DNA from 2 places in the Lysinibacillus sp. NPDC097214 genome. Region 1 is predicted to be linked to the other one. Evidence: riboswitches for the same ligand, from Rfam matches in the RefSeq annotation. Region 1 holds a riboswitch; the other holds the start of a gene.
What was found. Region 1 has a riboswitch for S-adenosylmethionine ahead of ACQKMI_RS16300 (MetQ/NlpA family ABC transporter substrate-binding protein). Riboswitches for the same ligand answer to the same signal wherever they lie in the genome.

Region 2: linked by a shared signal. The riboswitch ahead of metK (methionine adenosyltransferase) and the one ahead of ACQKMI_RS16300 (MetQ/NlpA family ABC transporter substrate-binding protein) in region 1 are both predicted to bind S-adenosylmethionine.

Annotation. Positions count from the first base shown of each region.
Region 1 is NZ_JBNNSS010000006.1:357,457-365,224, reverse strand. It holds gene ACQKMI_RS16330 (nucleotide kinase) at 1-159, shown strand, start outside; gene ACQKMI_RS16325 (glycine C-acetyltransferase) at 219-1,418, shown strand; gene ACQKMI_RS16320 (hypothetical protein) at 1,454-1,705, opposite strand; gene ACQKMI_RS16315 (alpha-hydroxy acid oxidase) at 1,900-3,060, opposite strand; gene ACQKMI_RS16310 (methionine ABC transporter permease) at 3,080-3,751, opposite strand; gene ACQKMI_RS16305 (methionine ABC transporter ATP-binding protein) at 3,744-4,769, opposite strand; gene ACQKMI_RS16300 (MetQ/NlpA family ABC transporter substrate-binding protein) at 4,862-5,686, opposite strand; SAM riboswitch class I at 5,948-6,052, opposite strand; gene ACQKMI_RS16295 (pyridoxal phosphate-dependent aminotransferase) at 6,386-7,555, opposite strand.
Region 2 is NZ_JBNNSS010000001.1:782,542-790,309, reverse strand. It holds gene ACQKMI_RS03715 (alpha/beta hydrolase family protein) at 1-178, shown strand, start outside; gene ACQKMI_RS03710 (MBL fold metallo-hydrolase) at 394-1,347, shown strand; gene ACQKMI_RS03705 (alpha/beta hydrolase) at 1,512-2,468, opposite strand; gene pckA (phosphoenolpyruvate carboxykinase (ATP)) at 3,232-4,818, opposite strand; gene ACQKMI_RS03695 (hypothetical protein) at 5,391-5,609, shown strand; SAM riboswitch class I at 5,617-5,735, shown strand; gene metK (methionine adenosyltransferase) at 6,068-7,264, shown strand; gene ACQKMI_RS03685 (gamma carbonic anhydrase family protein) at 7,456-7,768, opposite strand, start outside.

The DNA.
Region 1 (7,768 bases):
ATTCGAGCAAAGTATAAAGAAGCAATGCAGGATGCAATGGGGTATTCGAAACGTTATGCGGAAGCGGAGTATACAGTTCGTCGATTAATAGATAATTGTCTGTCGTCATCTCTTTGGCGAGAAAAAACTGCCCCACTATTCGAAAGATTAACAAAGTGATTTTTCTACTAACAGGCTTGTGCTACACTAGGAGCTAGAAACAGTTTTCCTAGGAAAGGATGATACGCTTGTCAAAAGTATTGAATGCATTTTTAGATGAAAACCTACAAGACTTACATGAACAAGGCTTATACAATGAAATTGATCCAGTAGAGGGAGCAAACGGACCGATTATTCAGGTACGTGGCAAACATCTAATTAATCTATCCTCAAACAACTATCTTGGCTTAGCAACGAATGAGGAATTAAAGCGTATTGCCAAAGAAACAATTGAGACTTACGGTGTGGGAGCTGGGGCAGTCCGTACGATTAACGGCACACTGGATTTACACATAAAATTAGAGGAAAAGCTTGCTGAATTTAAAGGAACAGAGGCAGCGATCTCTTACCAATCTGGTTTTAACTGTAATATGGCAGCTATTTCAGCTGTGATGGATAAAAATGATGCGATTCTTTCGGACCAATTAAACCATGCATCGATTATCGATGGCTGTCGTTTATCACGTGCGAAAATCATTGCCTATAATCACTCCGATATGGATGATTTACGTGCAAAGGCTAAGGAAGCAACAGAATCAGGCTTATACAATAAAATCATGGTCATTACGGATGGCGTATTCTCAATGGACGGTGATATTGCAAAATTACCAGAAATTGTTGAGATCGCGAAAGAGTTTGACTTAATAACATATGTAGATGATGCGCACGGATCAGGGGTAACAGGTAAAGGAAAGGGTACTGTGAAGCATTTCGGTTTAGAAAAAGAAATCGACTTCCAAATTGGTACACTTTCTAAAGCAATTGGTGTTGTTGGTGGATATGTAGCCGGTAAGAAAAATTTAATTGACTGGCTGAAAGTGCGTTCTCGTCCATTTTTATTTTCAACAGCATTACCACCAGGTGATGTTGCTGCGATTACAGCGGCAGTGCAAATGCTAATTGACTCAACAGAGCTACACGATAAGCTTTGGGAAAATGGCGACTATCTAAAAGCGGGTCTTGCAAAATTAGGCTTTAATATCGGCGAATCTGAAACGCCAATTACACCATGTATTATTGGTGATGAAAAGCTTACACAGGAATTTTCTCGTCGCCTATTTGAAGAAGGCGTCTACGCTAAATCAATCGTTTTCCCAACGGTTCCAAAAGGCACAGGACGTGTTCGTAACATGCCTATAGCGGCACATACAAAAGAAATGCTGGACGACGCTCTAGCAATCTATGAAAAAGTTGGTCGTGAGCTAGGCGTTATTCAATAAAATATTGGGCTGCCTCAATTGTGAGGTAGCCCTTTTTAAAATTCAGACGGATAGTAAGGTCGAAGTGATGGATAGAAGGAAGAGTGACGGATAGAACCAGCGAAGTGATGGATAGAAACGTCAAAGCGGCGGATAGAATCGTCAAAGTCGTGGATAGAGCAGCCGAAATCGTGGATAGAATCGTCAAAATCGTGGATAGCCCCGACAGAGTGGTGGAAAGAAGCGTCAAAGTTACGAAAAGTAACCCCGAAATGATGGATAGAAGACAGAGCGACGGATAGAACCAACGAAGCGACGGATAAAAGAGCCGAGGTGACGGATAGAACAGACAGAGCGACGGAAAGAAGAGCCGAAGTGACGGATAGAACCGCCAAAGTGACGGAAAGCAACCCCGAAGTGACGGAAAGCCCCGCCCCGAAATACAGGACTGCTTTATTTTGAGTGAAGACTTACGCTGCTTTTAGCGTAAGTCAGTAGTAACTCATTTACATTCGGCTCCATCCTTTTTCACCAATGTAATATCACGTAGTCCCTTTATAGATATTGCCCCTGCTAATGCGATAGAAACTTTTAATTCATCATATAAATTCGTCATTACTTTTTCGACTCCTTGCTGTCCTTCTAATGCTAGTCCGTAGACGAAGGGACGACCAATGGCAACAGCATCTGCTCCTAAAGCGAGTGCTTTAAGAGCATCCATCCCACGATACACACCGCTATCTAAAATAACAGGAATTCGTCCTTTTACAGTTTTCACAATGTCAGGAAGGGCATCAAGTGAACCAATTACCCCATCCAATTGGCGACCACCATGGTTTGATACGATAATACCGTCAATGCCGTTTTCTATAGCTAGTTTTGCGTCTTCAGGATGTAAGATTCCCTTCAGTAAAATAGGGAGATTAGAACGGCGCTTTAATTCACGTACATTCTCCCAATTTAATGTTGGATGGAACACATTTTGCAAAACGCCTTGTACATATGACTCGAATGAATCATCTGGTAAGGAAGCAGTAAAAACAGGATCATTCATATAGTTTCCTCGTGCATACCCAAGTTTTAAAGGTGAAAATTGATTGCGAACATCTTCTTCGCGCCAGCCAAGCATGACGGTATCTACAGTTAAAACAATAGCCTCAAAACCAGCAGCCTCGGCTCGGGCGGCCATGCTATATGCAATTTCCTCATTTGTTGACCAATATAATTGAAACCATTTAGTAGCAGTGGGGGCCGTTTGTGCCACATCCTCAAGTGCATAGCTTGAAACTGTACTTTGAATATAAGGGATTTTTAACTGATCAGCTGCGCGTGCAACGGCAAGCTCTCCCTCGTTATGTGCCATTTTGTTCATGCCAACAGGAGCAAATAAGAGCGGAGTTGGATGTACTTTTCCGAACAGCTCAATCGATGTATCAATACTTGAAACATCCTGTAAAAAGCGTGGAATAATAGAGTATTTTTCAAAGACTGCGCGGTTATTTCGTAATGTTTGCTCACCCCCAGCACCTGAACGGATGTAGCCAAACGGACCAGCTTCCATTTTTTCTGCAACAGCCTTTTCTAAATCTGCAAAGCAAATAGGGAAGGGGGTTTGTGCATTTATATTTTTTAACAGTAGATCGCCATGTGTTGTCTTTGTCATCGTCATCCTCATCCTCCTACTAATCTTTCTTTAGTTTCGCAGCAAAGCGGTTACCCATTGATTGAATAATCTGAACGAGGATGATTAAGATAAACACTGTCGCATACATCACATCGACTTCATAGCGTAAATGGCCGTAACGATAAGCGAGATCACCTAAACCACCAGCACCAACCATTCCTGCCATTGCTGTTGCTCCTATCAGACCGATTGTGGCAATTGTTAAGCCTAAAATAATGGATGGACGAGCCTCACGTAGTAAGACATTCCAAATGATGTGACGACGTTTAATACCCATTGCTGTATAAGCTTCCACAACACCTGGATCAACTTCCAAAAGTGCCGTTTCCATAAGTCGCGCAATATAAGGCGCTGTATAAACAACAAGCGGCACAATAACACCTTTTACACCAATAGTTGTGCCAACGATTATCTTTGTGAACGGTAAAATGAAGAATAGTAAAATGATGAACGGTACAGAGCGAATAATATTAATAAATAAATTGAAAAATTGATAAAGAAATTTATTTTCAAATGATTGCCCCGGGCGAGTTAAAACGATTAAAAGCCCTAAAGGAATCCCAATTAAAATAGAAAAGAATAATGAAATCCCGACCATTTGAAAGGTTTCTATAATGGATTGCCCAATAACATCTGACCAGTCTGCAAAGAAGCTTTGAATGCTATTCATTTAATTCGCCTCCTAATTCCTCAACGCCTACCCCGTTTTCTATAAAATACGTAAGTGCCTTTTCTACGATATGCGCCTTACCGTGTAGATGGACGACAATATTACCGACAATGCCGTTTTTTAATTCAATGATATTGGCTGTTAAAATATTTGGTTGTACATCATAAACTTTGCTCACTTCTGCAAGTAATGGCTTCCCGGTACTTTCACCAAGGAATGTTAAACGAATCACACTTCCTGAAAGATTTAATTGCTCGATAAGGGAAGGCGATAAATTGCGTTGAGAAATGGTATTTAAAAACTTACGTGTCGTTAAATGCTGAGGCTTCGAAAATAGTTCTATAGCAGAGCCATATTCTACAACCGTCCCTGATTCAAGAACGGATACATCATCGCAAATTTTTTGAATAACGTTCATTTCATGTGTAATGAGTAAAATAGTGATGCCCAGCTCACGATTAATTTTCAAGAGAAGCTCAAGAATAGCGTCAGTTGTTTCAGGATCGAGAGCACTTGTCGCTTCATCACTGAGTAAAATCTCAGGCTCTTGGGCGAGGGCACGTGCAATAGCGACACGTTGCTTTTGACCACCTGAAAGTTGGCTAGGGTAGCTATCTAATTTCTCTGTTAGGCCAACGATTTCTGCATATTTTGCAACGCGTTTTTTCACTTCAGAGTCGTTATAGCCTAGAAGCTTTAATGGTACCGAGATATTGTTGTAAACGGTCGCTGTTTTTAAGAGATTAAAATGCTGGAAGATCATGCCGATTTTTTGACGTGTTTCGCGAAGGTCGTTTAAAGAAAGGGAAGTAATATCTACATTGTCGATCAATACTTTTCCTGTTGTCGGACGCTCTAATAAATTAACACAGCGGATAAGAGTACTTTTTCCTGCACCACTGTAGCCAATAACCCCATGGATTTCACCTTTTTTGACATGCAAGTTAATACCATCTACTGCTTTGACGATACCTTTTTTAGTTTTAAATTCTTTTGTTATATTTTCTAATTGAATCATACTGTGATATCTCCTTTCTAAGCCCTTCTATAAAGCAAGAATCTGCTAGTTTTCGCAGATTCTCGATTGTATGAAAGGTCCTTAATCGTCACTTACCAGCCCGGAATAACGGAACCTTTGAACTCTTCTTCAATAAATTTGCGTACTTCATCAGAATGGTAAGCTTCAATAAATTTCTTTATCGTTGGGTCATCTTCGTTTTCAGCACGGACTGCAATGTAATTTACATAAGGAGAGTCAGTAGATTCTAAAAGGATGGAATCTTTTTTAGGATTAATACCAGCATCAAGAGCGAAGTTCGTATTAATAGCTGCCACATCTACTTCACTGAGCTGCTTCGGAATTTGTGCAGCCTCTAATTCAATGAATTTAAAATTCTTTTTGTTTTCTTCCACATCGCGAATAGATGCTGTTAAGTCTGCACCTTCTTTTAATTTAATGATGCCTGCCTCTTGAAGGACAAATAGAGCACGAGCCCCGTTCGTTGGATCATTTGGTAATCCGAATGTTGCACCATCAGGAACCTCATCGAATGATTTATATTTCTCAGAGTATATGCCCATAGGATTTAAAATTGTTTTTCCTACTGGCACTAAATCTGTTTTGTGATCTTTGTTAAATGCGTCGAGGAATGGCTTGTGTTGATAGCTGTTTACATCAAGATCACCCTCGGCTAACGATGTATTTGGTAAAACATAATCAGAGAAAGTTTTTAGTTCAACCTCTAAGCCTTTTTCTTTGGCAACTTTTGCAACAACCTCTGTAATTTGTTCGTGCGGACCAGAAGTTACACCAACTACAATTTTATTTTCATTAATAGCCTGACTACCTTTATCTTCTTTAGTACCGCAACCTACTAATGCTGCTACCAATGTGAGACTTGCTAAACCTAGTAAAATTTTGTTTTTCTTTTTCATGAAACATACCTCCAAAGTTGTTTTATCGGTTTTAAAATCAATTTCGCCTTGGCGTAATTGCCGTCCGGATTTTGAATTGTGCTTAGGCCTGCAGGATGCAGGTCAGTTAGCCGTTTTCGCAGGATGCGAAGTTTTAGGCTAACATCCTTATATTCATTCCTTTCAAAATCCGTGACATCCGCCGGAGGCTTTTATCTTCATGTAAATGAAGATAAAAAAAACTCTCTTAAAAAAATTAAGAGAGGTCCATGAAAACGTCCTCTCTTATCTTTCAAACGATGATCGTTTGCTGGATTTGGCACCTTCCTTAAAAAAGGAGGTTGCCGAGCTTCATAGGGCCAGTCCCTCAGCTACTCTTGATAAGAGATTTATAATATTTTTTTGTAAATCCGATAGGACTAATATAAATTAAAGGGTATAGGAAGTCAATGGAATTTTTAAAATTTTTTATTTTATTATAATATTCCATTTAGGAAGATGGATGGGAATGTCAGCGAGAAATGGGAGATATGAAACGCATTTTCATGGCTCTATGAGCGATCAGAGGGGTGTTGTGTCCGCATGAAGAAATAGGGTAGGTCCAATTTTATCCGCTAGAAGAAGGGTTAGAGCTACCAAAGAAGATAGTGAGGTGAAAAAACTGTCCCATAGCAAATGTGAGCTAATGGGACAGTTTTTTGATAGAGGAAGTTCAAATGCTTATGAGTTAAATAAGTTTAATTTTTCAATTCGGCTGACTGCTTCACGTAAGCGATCTTCACTTACAAGTAAACCTACACGCACATAGCCTTCACCATATTGACCGAAGCCATTGCCTGCAGCTACTGCGATATCAGCTTTGTCGAGCAATACATCAGCAAACTGCTCGCTTGTATAACCTAATGGAACAGGGAGCCATGCAAAGAAAGAACCCTTCGGGGCGGTTACTTGCCAACCAATTCGTTGTGCTTCTTCGATAAGAACATTTCGCCGACGCTCATAAGTCGCTCTTAGTTCATCCGCGCAATCCTGAGATGCTGTAAGGGCAACCGCTGCTGCTTGTTGCACAGCGGGGAATTGACTACAAAATAGATGATCTTGAATAAGATTAATAGCCGCAATAATATCAGCGTTACCAACTGCGAATCCAATACGCCAGCCTGCCATATTAAATGTTTTAGATAATGTATACATTTCGATGCCGACCTCTTTGGCACCTTCCGCTTGTAGGAAGCTAATAGGTTTTTTGCCGTCAAATCCAATGGCTCCGTAAGCGAAATCATGTGAGACGATTATGTTGTGCTCTTTAGCAAAGCGCACCGTTTTCTCGAAAAATTCAAGTGTTGCAGTACCACCAGTTGGGTTGTTCGGGTAATTTAAGTAAAGAAGCTTAGCCTTTTCTTTTACTTCATTGGATAAAGCATTATAATCAGGCAGGAAATTATTCTCTGCAAAAAGTGGCATGACTTCAAAATTAACATCACCTAATACGACACCAGATAAGTAATCAGGATAGCCAGGATCAGGTAATAACATTGTATCACCGGGGTTTAAAACCGCTAACGGTAGCTCAACAAGACCAATTTTTGTACCACCAAGGATAGCTACCTCTGTTTCAGGGTCAATGTCAACATTGTATTCACGTTTGTAGAAGTCTGCGGCTGCTTGACGTAATTCCACTATGCCACGGAATGGAGAATATTTATGATGTTGAGGGTTTTCAGCAGCCTCCTGTAACGCTTTTATAATGTGTTGGGGAGTGGGCTGATCGGGATTGCCTTGACCGAGATTAATAACATCGCGCCCTTCTGCTAAAGCACTATTCACTTTTTGCACCAAGGCTGCAAAAAATTGAGTCGGGAGTTGCTGTAGTTTTTTTGAGAATTCCATGCATGTTCTCCTTTTTAGAAAATAATAATTGATGCAAATACTATTACTTTTTTTACTAATTGTCTAGAGTCTTTATTTACAAAGATGGACGTACGAAATGCAAGCGGAGAGCTTGCAGGCCTAAGCACAAAGTCGATTCCGGACATAATTATGCCTTGGCATTGTAACAACATCTGAGGCATCTTAACAATGCCCATAAAACATAGGTTTAGG
Region 2 (7,768 bases), on a different contig from region 1:
TCATGGCTATCTTGATGAAAATGTAGATATTGAACATGCAAGACAGTTAGAATTTTATTTAAAGGATGCCAATAAAACCTATGAGACATGGTATGATCATCGCTACGCTCATCAGTATCCACCGGCAAAAAATAGAGAAACAGTACATGCACTTTGCGAATGGATGAAACGTCAATAAAATATTCAGGTCTGTCTTCCTATTAGTTTCAAGGGATGTAACGATTCTAATGTGCCGACTCGGTTGGACTCACGAAGTTAATGTTTCCAGCCTAAAGGAGAGGTGTACTTAAATAATCTTCTTTTAGATTAATATCTTATGTTTAGAGGGGAGAGTATTCTTTGAAATACGAAATAAGTAAAAGACTTAAGATTATTATCGTAGGATTAGTATTGATGATAATCGCTTCCACTTTTGTTTATTATAAGTTTTTAACACCTTCAGCAGATATTCAGCAATACAAGGAATACTATACTTCGAATACAACGCAAAAAACATTAAATCAAGGTGAGGTAAAGGTCACATTTTTAGGAACATCATCTTTATTATTTGATGATGGCAACACACAATTAATGATTGACGGTTTTATTTCTAGGCCGCCCTTATTAAAAATGTTGCCCTTCAGCAATGTAAAAACAGATACAAATACTGTAAATAAAGTCTTTAATAAAATAGGGATTGATCATAATAAACTTCAGGGGTTGTTTATAGCTCATACACATTATGATCATGCGTTAGATTTAGCTTATATCGCTAAACAAACTGGTACACATGTATATGGTTCAGAATCAGCAATTAATATAGGACTTGGTAATGGTATAAACACGAAACAGATGTCTGTATACGAAGTAAATAAGGCTATGCAGTTTGGTGATTTTACCGTTACTGCCCTTCAATCAAAACATTCACCAACCTTTGACGAAGGAGAAAAAATAAAAGAGCCACTTAAACAACCAGCAAAAGCCCTAGATTATCATGAAGATTCTTCATACGATTTCTTGATTACGCATCATCATAAAACCTTCTTTGTTAAACCAAGTGCTAACTATATAGAAGGGGCATTAGATGGTATTCGAGCTGATGTATTATTTTTAGGAATAGGAGTATTAGGTGCTCAGGATCAAGATTTTCAAAACATGTATTATGAGCAAACTGTTCAGAAAGTACATCCGAAACTCATTATTCCAATACATTGGGACGACTTCAACAAACCTTTAACAGATACTCTTGAGGCATTGCCTAAATTTGCAGATAACACAAAAAAAGGATTAGATTTTATCATTCAAAGGACAAAGGCGGATAACATTGATTTACAAATACTTCAAGGTTTTCAAAGTATTTATTTCTGATAATTTAGAGTAATAAACGAAAGTGGCATACTGTATTTAGAGAATTAACTCTATGATTACCTCTTGCAAAAGTGCTCAGGGTAGACCAAAGAATTGCTCGGGTTGACTCAAAAAAACGTTCAGGTGCTATTTAACAAGCACCTGAACGGTTGAAAAAAGGATACTTATTCGACGTATTTTGCTAAAAAGTTATTAATAGTTTTCCAGTAAGAATCACCAGCAATGTTTTCTGCACCGCCATGTCCAGCACCTTCAACTATCATTTTCTCCTTCGGCACATTGGCAGCCTCATATACTTCATTTAGCATATATGATGGAACAAATGTATCATTACTTCCATGAATGAATAGCATCGGCGTTTTCGATTTGGCAACTTGCTCAACAGTATTAGCTTCGCCAAGCGTATAGTCAGCTCTTACTTTCGTAACAATTGAAGAGAAGTGCATAATAGGAAAGACCGGTAAATGAAAGATTTCTTGCAATTGGTAGGAGAATTCATCCCAAACTGAGGAATAACCGCAATCCTCAATAATAGCCTTAACATTGTTAGGTAGATCCTCTCCTGAGGCCATCATCACTGTAGCGCCTCCCATGGAAATACCATACAAAATAATTTCTGCGTTTTTATCAGAATAGGTCACATTATTAATCCACGAGACTACATCAAGTCGATCGTGCCAGCCCATCCCAATATAGTCACCCTCACTTTTTCCATGAGCTCTTGCATCTGGTATGAGAACGTTGTAGCCGGTATCGTAAAAATGCTTAGCATACTTTGACATTTGTGAGCCATCAGATGAATAGCCATGGAAAACAATTGCCCATTTATTTGTTTCGTTTGTATTTTTAAGCGTGTAGGCATGTAATTTCAAATCATCAAAAGACTGTACATAAGAATCTTGAGACGTCTCTTTAAACCACTTTTCACTCTCTTCTTTTTCTTTAGCTTCCTTAGGATTAACAGCAATTGAATTGATCGGCGCATCAAGCACGGCTGATTTATCTGTAGTAGGATTTAAGGCGAGATTATAAAAATAATTCCCTGCAAAAAATCCAGCTCCAACAAACAATACTATTAGAAGACTGACAATGGTAATAATCACTTTATACTTTCTTTTCATATATTTCCCCCTAAAACTACTATTATGAATTATACACAAAGTTAACAATATGAAAAGTGGACTTTTCTAAAATAGGGGAAAATAAAAAAGGGAACGACTCTAATCGTTTCCTTTTATAGTGTTGAAAAAACAAAATAGTTAAGTAAATCTTTGTGATTGTTGTGGCATTTTAAAGGTGGGTGATTTCCGTTCCAGGCTACTCGCTTTCCTGTGGGCGAGCGTCGAGCCGCTTCCTCCGCTATGCTCCGTGCAGGGTCTCACCTGTCTCGCTTTCCCACGGGAGTCGAGTAGCCTTCCACCCCAATCAGCAACAACGTAGAACTTTTATAAATATAAATTAATGTTAAAGGTGAAAGTTATGCTACTCACCATAATCGATCGGAATAGACTTATAACATAGAAAGAGATTGTACATCTGTTGTTGCTGACACTTTGCTTTAGCACAAAAAACATCTGTGGCTAACCCTTCGCTTTCGCACAGAGAACATTTATTTAATTGAAGAAACGTGTAAGAAAATATATGCAAAGTGAAGTATTTATTGGAGTGGAGACTGGGCGACTCCTTGGGGATTAGCGATAGAGGAACGAAGGCTAAAACCATCACGTCCTGTGATAACGCCTTCGTGACCAACATCCTGTTGCCCCGACGCCCCCAGGAAAGCACCCAGTCGGAACGAAAATCAACCCCTCGTTTTGCCAAAGTATAATAGTCTTTCAACAACAAAAAAGGGAACGATTGAAATCGTTCCCTTTGCTTAGTAAGTTATTTTAATGGACCACCTAGTTTAGTGATAGCTTCAGAAACATTTGAGAATTTCTTGAAGTTTTCGTTGAATAAACCAGCAAGTTCAGTAGCTTTTTTATCATAAGCAGCTTTGTCTGCCCATGCATCACGAGGATTAAGCACTTCAGTTGGTACACCCTCAATAGCAGTTGGAATGTTTAAACCGAATACTGAATCTTGAATTGTTTCAACATCAGTTAATTTACCATCAATTGCAGCGCGCACCATTGTACGTGTGTAAGAAAGCTTCATACGACTACCAGTACCATATTCGCCACCAGTCCAACCAGTGTTCACTAAGAATACTTGTGCACCGTGCTCGTCAATTTTTTGACCTAACATTTCAGCATAAACTGTTGCTGGAAGTGGAAGGAATGGAGAACCGAAGCAAGTTGAGAATACTGGTTCTGGCTCTGTTACACCACGTTCTGTACCAGCAAGTTTAGATGTGAAACCGCTTAGGAAGTGGTACATTGCTTGCTCTTTTGTTAATTTACTGATTGGAGGTAATACACCAAATGCATCAGCTGTTAAGAAGATGATTGTTTTTGGGTGACCTGCAACAGATGGATCAACAATATTTTCAATGTATTGAATTGGATAAGCTACACGTGTATTTTCTGTTAATGAACCGTCATCATAGTCACAAACTCGAGTTTCTGGATCAACAGCTACGTTTTCTAAAACAGAACCGAAGCGGATTGCGTTGTAGATTTCTGGTTCTTTTTCAGCAGAAAGGTTAATTGTTTTTGCGTAGCAACCGCCCTCAATGTTGAATACACCGTTATCAGACCAACCGTGTTCATCGTCACCGATAAGTTTACGGTCAGGATCCGCTGATAAAGTAGTTTTACCAGTACCAGATAAACCGAAGAATAATGCAACATCACCAGCTTCACCAACGTTAGATGAGCAGTGCATTGAAAGGATGCCTTGTTGTGGTAATAAGTAGTTCATAATACCGAAAATAGACTTTTTGATTTCACCAGCGTATTCAGTACCACCGATTAGGATAATTTTCTTTTCAAGTGATACAATGATGAATGTTTCAGAAGCAGTGCCATCAATGGCAGGGTCTGCTTTAAAATTAGGAGCTGAGATAACTGTGAAGTCAGCAACATGAGAAGCTAATTCTTCTTTAGTTGGACGGATAAATAATTGATGAGCGAACAGATTGTGCCAAGCATATTCATTGATTACTTGGATGCTTAATTGAGAATCTTTGTCAGCACCAGCAAAGCCTTTGAATACGAATAATTCGTCACGTTCTTTTAAATATTTTACTACTTTTACATATAAGTTATCGAACACTTCAGAAGAAATTGGTCGGTTAACTTTTCCCCAGTCAATTTTATCTTTTGTACTCTCTTCTTCTACCGTATATTTATCTTTAGGTGAACGACCAGTGTATTTGCCAGTTTCTGCACGAACTGCGCCATCTACTGTTAACATAGCTTCACCACGAGAAGTAGCTTTTTCAGCTAATTGTGGTACTGAAAGTTGAACATTAATGTTACTGCCGCTTAATAATTCCTTCAGTTCGTTTGCAATTTCTACTGAATTCATCGATTAAATACCATCCTTTTTTATAGTATTCCCTTGAGTCTGAGGGAGATTTTCTTAATTTCAAAAATAGTATAACACAATTGGTTTAATAATCTATACTAATTAAGAAATTATTTTTCAGATTTTATTACTTTTCAAGAAAACGACAAAAAGTAAATTAATTCGTTTTAATAATGCTTTTTACCCTATTTATAATAAGTGATCAGACAATCACTTTCGACACAGCAAAATTGTGTTTAGAAGCTTTTGGCTAACATGAGGTTCGCACAGGATGTGAAGTTTTAGCTTGTTTTTTATTCGTTGGAGCTTGTCTTCGATTGAATAGGGGCTACAATCATATTCATCCACCACATGTTCTGTAGCTGACGCTTTGCTTTCGCTACAAAATGTGCTGTAAAGGGATACACATATGTTAACACATGATGTGAGGTGGAGAGTAGGGATTATTTTGTTTAAATTTACAGCATAATCCAAAAAAGTTTCATTATAATTCCATACTATCTTATATGAATACAATCAATTGTACCTCGGCATAGTTGGATTCGGAGTCGGCTTTGTGCTTAGGCCAGCAGATGTTTTTTGCGCGTAAGCGAAGCGACAGCAACACGGTTTTATCTGTGCGACAGCAACAACAACACGAGGGCCGACACGATGTCGGTCATTTCGGTAATGCCACAGGTCGTGGTGTACTTAGTCTGAGTTCCTCTATTTCAGTGGGTGTTGGGACACTCGCTGAAAGAAGTGAAAAAAATTTGACAACGTTCGACCTTTTACGTATTATGAGATATTGAACGGATACTCTTATCCCGAGCTGGTGGAGGGTCAGGCCCTATGAAACCCGGCAACCTGCATGAACTATTTCACGACATGCGCTGGTGCCAATCTGATGCAAGGGGAAACCCCTTGAACGATAAGAGTGAAAGGTTACGAAGTCATTATTCCTTTCCTCATGTTAAGTAAGCGTGAGAAAAGGATTTTTTTATTGTTAAAAACGAATGTAAAGGTAAGTATATAGTCCTTTCCTTATTATAATGACGGATCTTTCGAAAACCTCGTGTTAAAAGCAGTAGTTGTTTTTTGTGTGAAAGTGAAACGACAGCAACAGTTGTTTTTTGTGCGAAAGTGAAACGACAGCAACAGCTACAACAACGGCTTTAGAGTTCAATCTATAGGAGCGGGCTTGACATGGGTAATGAGTACCGTATTAATTCGCAAATATTATTTGTAAAAGTAATAGGAGGAAAATCAAATGACAAACCGTCGATTGTTTACATCAGAGAGTGTAACAGAAGGACATCCAGACAAAATTTGTGATCAAATCTCGGATGCCATTTTAGATGCCATTTTAACAGAAGATCCAAACGCACGTGTAGCGTGTGAAACAACAGTAACAACTGGCTTAGTATTAGTAGCAGGAGAAATTACTACTTCTACTTATGTAGACATTAAAGGTATCGTTCGTGATACTGTAGCAGAAATCGGTTATACACGTGGGAAATATGGTTTTGATGCAGAAAACCTAGCAGTACTTGTTGCTATTGGTGAGCAATCACCTGATATTGCTCAAGGTGTTGACCAAGCCTTAGAGGCGCGTGAAGGCTCTATGACTGACGCTGACATTGAAGCAATTGGCGCAGGTGACCAAGGTTTAATGTTCGGTTATGCATGTAACGAAACACCAGAGCTTATGCCATTACCAATTAGTTTAGCGCATAAATTGGCTCGTCGTTTAACGGAAGTACGCAAATCTGGTGAACTAGCATATTTACGTCCAGACGGAAAAACACAAGTAACAATTGAGTATGATGAAAACAATGTACCAGTGCGTGTTGATACGATTGTCATTTCTACACAGCATGACGAAGAAGCTACACTTGAGCAAATTCAAGCAGACTTAAAAGAATTCGTTATTGCCCCAGTTGTTCCAAGTGAATTATTAGATGCTGAGACTAAATATTTCATTAACCCAACTGGCCGATTCGTAATTGGTGGTCCAAAAGGAGACGCTGGTCTAACTGGACGTAAAATCATCGTTGATACATACGGTGGCTATGCACGTCATGGTGGAGGTGCTTTCTCTGGTAAGGATGCAACTAAGGTAGACCGTTCAGCGGCATATGCAGCACGCTATGTGGCGAAAAATATCGTAGCAGCTGGTTTAGCAGATCGCGCTGAAGTACAACTAGCTTATGCGATTGGTGTTGCTCAACCCGTATCTATTGCAGTTGATACTTTCGGGACAGGAAAAGTTACAGAAAGTGAAATTGTAAAATGGGTACGTGAGCTATTTGACCTACGCCCAGCGGGGATTATTAAAATGCTTGACCTACGTCGCCCAATTTATAAGCAAACTGCAGCATATGGTCACTTCGGTCGTACAGACTTAAATGTACCTTGGGAACAAACAGACAAAGCTGACGCATTACAAGAAAAAGCAGGTTTATAAACTATTCAGCTAAAGTAATAAAGTAGCTGAAAAAATATTTTAATATACTATTACAGAAAGGGGCTCAACATGCTAATGCCCCTTTCGTTGTTTTTAACTTCTTTCAGCGAAAAAAATAAGCTCCTTATCATAATCGTGTATGGCTCGGTTGTCCAAGCAAACGAGGAGCTGCTTTGATTTAGTTGAAATAACTATTTATTTTTTGGTTGAAGAGATTTATAGTATTGACCTTTTTCTACATATTCACGTATGATGCGTTCCATATCTTCTTTATCTTCATCGTTTAATTCTCTTACAACTTTTGCGGGACGCCCTAATGCTAAGCTATTTGGAGGAATGACTTTGCCTGGAGGTACAAGGCTACCCGCCCCAATGAATGCACCCTCTCCAATCTCCGCTCCGTCTAATACGATAGAGCCCATACCAATTAAGGCTTTTTTTCGAATTGTACAGCTATGTAAAGTTACTTGATGTCCGACTGTTACCTCATCTTCAATAATTAGT